Roseiflexus sp. RS-1: one gene and its partner. The protein of the gene in region 1 interacts with the protein of each later gene in a pairwise test. Links are inferred from orthologs where the notes say so. Each region holds a gene or a part of one and is shown in the gene's direction. Other genes may lie near its edges.

Region 1 (3,312 bases):
ATCATTAAGGGTGTGCCGTTCAGCATCGAGATCAGTAGCGCGTTAGCGCGCGCCGGTATCGTACTTTCGCCGGAACAGGCGCGCGCGGCGCTGGGTGCATCAAACCGGCGGCGTGTGGTGCAGATATGGGCGGAAACCGGGGATCCGGCGCTGTCGGAAGCACTGACCGTAGCAGCGGTCGAAGTGGTGCAGCGACGTGGACTGGCGCTGTGGGGCGATCCCTCGGCGACACCCGAACGCACCCTGGTCAACGTGGTTGTGCTCGAACCGCCCGGTCCGGCAGTGCGAACCAATGACTGGCGTGCAGGCGTCGTCTCGGCGGCATTGCGCGGATTGGCCGGGCTGGCAGTTGGCGCTCTGATCGCTCTCGGCGCGTACTGGCGGGAAATCGCGCACGCCTCGTCAGACCGGGCAACAGGAGGATGACATGCAATTGTCTGATTATCTTGCCGTGCTGCGGCGTCGCTGGTGGGTTATCCTGCTGACGATGGTGGTGGCAGTGGCAAGCGCGCTGATATTCAGTCGCCTCCAGGAGCGCATCTACCGCTCAGAGGCGAGTTACCTGGTCGTGCCAAACCGGATCGACAATGGGCTATCGATTGTGCTCCAGAACAGTATGAGCAGTTTCCGCGAGATGGCGCTGGCGCGACCGCAGTTGCAGAAGATCAGCGACGAACTCAAACTCGACCGGACGCCCGAATGGTTGCTGAAGCGTGTTGCGATCCAGCCGCGCCCGGACGAACGCAAGATGATTGTGCAGGTCGACTACCCCGATCCGGCAACGGCGCAGCGACTGGCGGACGCGATCGGCAACAATATGGTTGCGCTGGTCAGCGCACGGAACAACTTTCTTGAAGGAACGGATCGGATCAGCATGACGGTTCTGGAACCGGCAACGCCGCCGGTGCTCCACCGCCCGCAGACGCGCGTCAATATGCTTGCTGGCGCAGTGCTTGGTCTGGTGCTCGGCGTGCTGCTGGCATTTGTGCTGGAGGCGCTCGACGACACCATCAAAACGCCGTCTGATGTCGAACGGTATGTTCAACTGGCGACGCTCGGCGCTATTCCTGCAGTGAGCAGCGACTCCAGAGGAGCGACATTCACGGCGAGACGTGCGCGCAAAAATGAAGAGTTGGAAGTTGTTCCGTAGCAACAACGATTGCGTGCCGCAAGGATCGGCGTGCATTGTCGGTCTGACAGCGCAGCACTATGCGATGAGCGTTGTGGAAGCCAGGTTTCGTATGTTGCCCACATCAACGGGGCAAGACACAACGCAAGAAAGCGCTCAGGTTTCGGAAGAACGCCGCGTGCCCGGCGCACAGGCGACTGAAGTGCAGTGAACAGATGAATCACACCAACGGATACGCCGACTCTCCGCTGATCGCGCTGCGCGACCCGCGTTCGCCCGCAGCCGAAGCATATCGGACGCTGCGCACCAACATCCAGTTTTCCAGCCTCGACAAGCCGCTGCAAACCCTGCTGGCGACGAGTACTGCACCCGATGAAGGGAAATCGACTACGCTGGCGAACCTGGCGGTAACGATTGCTCAGGCGGAACAGCGGGTTATTCTGGTAGACTGCGATCTGCGCCGACCCTCGCTCCACACCCTGTTTGGGCTATCGAACGACATCGGGCTGACCAATATGATCCTGGCGCACAATGATGCGCCGCCGCCGCTCCAGGAAACAGGGGTGCCCGGGTTGAGCCTGCTGGCAAGCGGTCCTCTCCCGCCGCGCCCCGCCGATATCCTCGGATCACGTCGGATGGAAGCAATCATCCAGCGGTTGCGCGGGATGGCCGATATGGTCCTTTTCGACACACCGCCGGTCATCGCAGTCACCGATGCCGCTGTTTTGGCGACACGCGTCGATGGCGTGCTGCTGGTGCTCGAAGCCGGACGCACGCGCCGCGACCGGGCGCGACGGGCGCGGGAGATATTGGAGAAGGTCAAAGCCAACATTATTGGCGTGGTGTTGAACAGTGCGCGGTTTGACGGCGAATACGGCTACTATGCATGAGCCATACGGTTTCGGCATATTGCCCGACTCCGCGCCCTGTGATACAATAGCCGTACTGTCAATCGTGTGCGCCAGTTGTGAGACGAGAGTCGTTCGCGGTCGTGTTTTCGGCAGACTGGCGTTGCAATCCTGACGCAGAGCGATGGAGATCGCACCATGCCTGATTATTCAATCCGAAATCCGGCAGTTGTTCTGGTGGAGGATGAGCCTGATATTCTTATCATCCTTCATCGCCTGATGCGCGATCTCACCGGAGGATATGATATTGTAACGGTCAGCAGCGGCGCCGAAGCGCTGGCGCAAATCGCGCTGCGTCCGGTGCCCCTGGTTATCACCGACTATAATATGCCGGGGATGAATGGGTTGCAGTTAACCACTGCGATCAAAGAAACATCTCCCGATACGCGCGTCGTGCTCATTACGGCATACGCCACCCCCGAACTGGAGAAGCGCGCCCGTGAGCAGCGCGTCGATTATTACCTGCCCAAGCCCTTTCCCCTCGACCGGCTCGAACAGATTGTGCGCGACGTGCTGCACTGAGCGTCTGCTCGACGATCAGATGGCAGCGCATCGTTGCGAGCTCAGCAGTCTGATATGTTCACGTTGATGAGTTTGAAGAATTATAGCAGTTCTCATAGAGATTGAACCTCCTCGAACAAACACAGTCACGCTCACGCTCCCCGTGCGGCGACTGCCTTGCGTGGCGGTTGGAGAGAAGCCATCCGCCATCGTCCTTCGTCAGGCGCGCGACTCCGCTCGTGCGGGCTCAAACCCTCCCTGAGCGCATAGGAAGCCCTTGCGGGGCTGGCGTACCTGCCACCTTTCCCTATGCCGGGGGGCGCCGGGTTGATCCAGCCCGCAGGACCTACCCGACCTCAGCCAGGGCTTATGGTCTTTGAATAAATAATCCGATATAGCCCGCGCAGGCGGGCTTTGCCTTAGATAGCCGAGGGCTTCAGCCCCACGGCTAGCGCGGGATAGCGGAATAAATTCTCAATCTCCATTAAGCAGTTCTCACAGAGGTTCAACCCCGTGGACGAGGTTGAACTTTCCTGGAATCGCGCTCCCCACACGGTGACCGAAATGAATTTCGGTCTACGCTCTGCCGGAAGCGGGCGCCTCGCGCAACACGGCGGACCTGGACGATGGTCAACGTAATATATTGTTCTACGTTTCCGGTTCTCTCACCCGCTGCCGCCTCACCGCCGTTTGCGCTCCGCCAGGTAACTCTGGATCGCCAGGAACGAGGGGCGTGGACTCCAGTCGGGGTTCAGGATGCCAAACGACGCCTGC
Region 2 (3,466 bases), 3.2 Mb from region 1 along the record:
TGATCTGCCAGTCTTTCATTTGAACGGCATCTCCAAAATGTTTGCGCTGCCCGATTTGAAACTTGGCTGGATTGCGTTGAACGATGCCGCCCACGACCGGTTCGGCGCACGCCTCGAGGTGTTGAACGACACCTTTCTCAGCGCCAACACCCTGACACAAACCATGCTGCCATCCATCTTCGAGCGTGGACGTGCGTTTACCGCTGCCATGCACCAACGTATCCGCGAGTCGCTGGATATGGCGCTCACCATGCTCAGCGGTTGTGATGTCGTGCGTGTACGCCCGCCGGATGGCGGCTACTATCTATTTCCTGAAATTATCGGCTGGAACGACGAAGAGGCGCTGACGCTCTATCTGTTGAAGCATGGGGTGCTGGTGCATCCCGGCTATTTCTACGGCTACGAACAGGGGGCGCACATCGTCATCTCCTGCCTGATCGAACCGACGCAGTTGCGCGCAGGAATTGAGCGTCTGATCGTGGCGCTTTCTGGAGTCACCCGCCACGCCTGATGCGATGGAAGTCGATGCAGCCGGGCGTCGGGTTGCTGTCAAGGCTGCACCTGCACATCACTACGATGGCTGGTCGTCATGTGGCAAGGGAACGCGGCGCTTCAGAGCAGTCCACCGATTGGATACCACGCAAACGCTTGACAGTATATGGTATGATAGTGAAGAATATGCCGCAACATTTGTTTCGAGCAGCCTCTTTCTGCGTCTGTACGGTGCATGACGACACTGGTTGCGATCAAAGGGGGAAAAGAAGGGCTACGGCTGCACCTTGATGAGTCAGCCGTCTGGTCTGAAGTACTGGGCGCGCTCCGCAGCCAGCTCGACCAGGGGGCGCAATTCTTCAACGGCGCGCGGGTTGTTGTCGATATCGGCAATCGTGCGCTTACCGAAGAGCAATTCGCGGAATTGATGGCGCTGATGCGTGAGCATCACCTGGAGGCATCGGCGCTGGCATCGACATCGCGCGAGAGCCGGTCGGCGGCGCGCGCTGCTGGCGTGGTGGCGCGCCCGATAGCACGAAGCGTCGCTGCATCCGACGAACCCGGCGAAGCGTTGTTCGTCTGCCGCACCATTCGTTCAGGTCAGGTTGTTCGTCACCAGGGGCATATCACGATTGTTGGCGATGTGAACGCGGGCGCCGAGGTCATTGCGGGCGGCAGTGTGGTTGTCTGGGGGCGCTTGCGCGGCACCGTGCATGCCGGGGCGCTTGGTGATCGCTCAGCGATGATCTGTGCCATCGAACTACGCCCGACGCAGTTGCGGATAGCGGATCTCATCGCACGCGCTCCGGATGGCGCAGCCAGCGGACGCCCGGAAGTGGCGTACATCGATGGCGATCAGATCGCGGTAGAGTCGTGGGAACGATACCGAAGGTAGAATAGCGACGACCCGTGACACCAGGGGTCGGGGCCATTCACCCTTCAGGAGAGAAAGAACATGTCGCGGGTCATTACGATTACTTCCGGCAAAGGCGGCGTCGGGAAAACGACGTCGACGGCAAACCTGGGCGCTGCGCTGGCGATGCAGGGCCTGAAGGTAGCCGTTGTCGATGCCGACATTGGCTTGCGGAACCTGGATGTCGTCCTGGGTCTGGAGAACCGGATCGTCTATGACCTGGTCGATGTGGTGGAAGGACGCTGTCGTTTGCGACAGGCGCTGATCAAGGATAAGCATTTCCCCGATCTCTGTCTGCTCCCGGCAGCCCAAACGCGCGATAAAGATGCAGTCACGGCGGACGATATGATTGCGCTGGCTAATCAACTGCGCGCCGAATTCGATTATGTGTTGATCGATAGTCCGGCAGGGATCGAAGCCGGTTTTCGCAACGCGATTGCTGGCGCCGATGAGGTGCTGATCGTGACGACGCCGGAGGTCGCGGCGGTACGCGATGCAGACCGAATCATCGGTCTGGTTGAGGCGTTCGACAAGGGGCATCCGCGCCTGATCATCAATCGCCTGAAACCGCGTATGGTCAGTCGCGGCGAGATGATGAGCATCGATGATGTGCTGCAGATTCTGGCGATTGACCTGATCGGCGTGGTACCCGACGATGAACAGATTGTGACGAGCACGAACCGGGGCGAAGTTGCCGTTCTGGATCGCAGTTCTCGCGCCGGGCGGGCATTCAGTGAGATTGCACGACGCCTTGCCGGTGAAGATGTGCCGATAACGGTGTTTGATGAGAATCCAGGCATCCTGAACAAGATTTTTGGTGCATTTGGCATTCGAGCCAGGGGAAGCGAGCGATAGAACGTGCATGTCGCGCGGGGTATGTCAGACGCCCCGCAACTGCTGAGAGCGGATGGGGAACGTTATGAGTTTTCTGGATACACTGTTTGGCAAACGTGAGCGCAGCTCCGATATTGCACGCGACCGGCTGTTGACGGTGCTGGTTCACGACCGGGTCAAACTGACACCGGATATGATGGAGCAGCTCAAAGCCGATCTATCGGCGGTTATCGCGCGATATGTGCCTTCGGTGGACGCGGGCGCCATCGAGGTGACCCTGCTGCGCGGCGAATCTGTCGATCACCTCAAGGCAGACATTCCGTTGCGACGGACGACGCAGAAATACTGAACGATCACCCCGGCGTGCAGGGAAGCATATCGAGGGCATGTTGCGTTGTTGACGTTTGCGCCACATGATATGCATCCGCTCAGGATGTTGCTCCGCCGCCTTTCATCTGTGTCGACTCTACCCGGTATCTCATAAACCCACCAGTCTGCCAGGAGCGCAACATTCAACGTTGAACGTTCAACGTTAAGCGCTCAACGTTCAACGTCCAACGTCCTTCAAACCTTCACGTTTCACAATCCCCAGCCGTGCGGTACAATAGGCGTACAGGATATCTCCGCATTTTTACACATCGGAGGTACGTATGAGCGTAGAAGCTCGTCCGATCCGTTTTTCGCCCACGATCAAACTGATCACGGTTGCGCTGCTGGGCGCCCTTTTTTTCTGGTTGATCCGCGGGTTGGGGAATGTGTTGGTCCCATTCGTCGCCGCAGCGATCACAGCCTATTTGTTCAACCCATTGATCACCTGGTTGAACCGTCGCACACGTATTGGACGGGCGATCTGGATTGGTGTGCTCTACATCGTCATCGGCATTATCATCTACGGTCTCTGGCGCACCCTTGGACCGGCGATCGAACGGGAGTACAGCGGTTTACAGGCACAAATTCCGCATACTCTGAACCTTGTCCAGCAAGAACTCCTGCTGCTCAAGCACGTGTCGATTGCAGGCATCGATATTGAGGTCGCACCAGTCAACGAGGCGCTCCGTGAGGCGCTCGCCGATTTCGGTCGGCGGCTGCCGGAGCACGTACCGCACCTGGTGGCGATTGCATTTGAGACACTGTTGCTGTTTGTCACCTATCTGATCGTCACATTCTACCTGTTGCTGGAAGCGCCACGCATCGTAGAGTGGACATATGGGCTTGTTCCTGCGCCAT

Evidence for each region. The genes of interacting proteins can lie anywhere in the genome.
Region 2: the proteins of ROSERS_RS20830 (region 1) and minD interact in binary tests that used the Bacillus subtilis proteins (3 or more experiments, as listed by UniProt). The link is inferred for Roseiflexus sp. RS-1 from one-to-one orthologs.

Annotation. Positions count from the first base shown.
Region 1 is NC_009523.1:5,063,852-5,067,163, reverse strand. Bases 409-3,181 are described here. They hold ROSERS_RS20830 (CpsD/CapB family tyrosine-protein kinase), read left to right. Parts: upstream 409-1,344; coding sequence 1,345-2,019; downstream 2,020-3,181. Other genes in these bases: ROSERS_RS20825 (response regulator), read left to right, coding at 2,176-2,559; ROSERS_RS20835 (YveK family protein), read left to right, coding at 428-1,150; ROSERS_RS20840 (hypothetical protein), read left to right, coding at 409-426. Also shown: more of ROSERS_RS20840, read left to right, coding at 1-408; ROSERS_RS20820 (hypothetical protein), read right to left, coding at 3,219-3,312. UniProt on the Bacillus subtilis protein: May be involved in the regulation of capsular polysaccharide biosynthesis. Autophosphorylates in vitro. Phosphorylates and activates in vitro two UDP-glucose dehydrogenases, YwqF and TuaD, as well as the DNA-binding proteins Ssb and SsbB.
Region 2 is NC_009523.1:1,904,351-1,907,816, reverse strand. What follows is about bases 427-3,353. They hold minD (septum site-determining protein MinD), read left to right. Parts: upstream 427-1,447; coding sequence 1,448-2,260; downstream 2,261-3,353. Other genes in these bases: ROSERS_RS08050 (AI-2E family transporter), read left to right, coding at 2,890-3,353; minE (cell division topological specificity factor MinE), read left to right, coding at 2,325-2,588; minC (septum site-determining protein MinC), read left to right, coding at 728-1,387; ROSERS_RS08075 (pyridoxal phosphate-dependent aminotransferase), read left to right, coding at 427-511. Also shown: more of ROSERS_RS08075, read left to right, coding at 1-426; more of ROSERS_RS08050, read left to right, coding at 3,354-3,466. UniProt on the Bacillus subtilis protein: ATPase required for the correct placement of the division site. Cell division inhibitors MinC and MinD act in concert to form an inhibitor capable of blocking formation of the polar Z ring septums.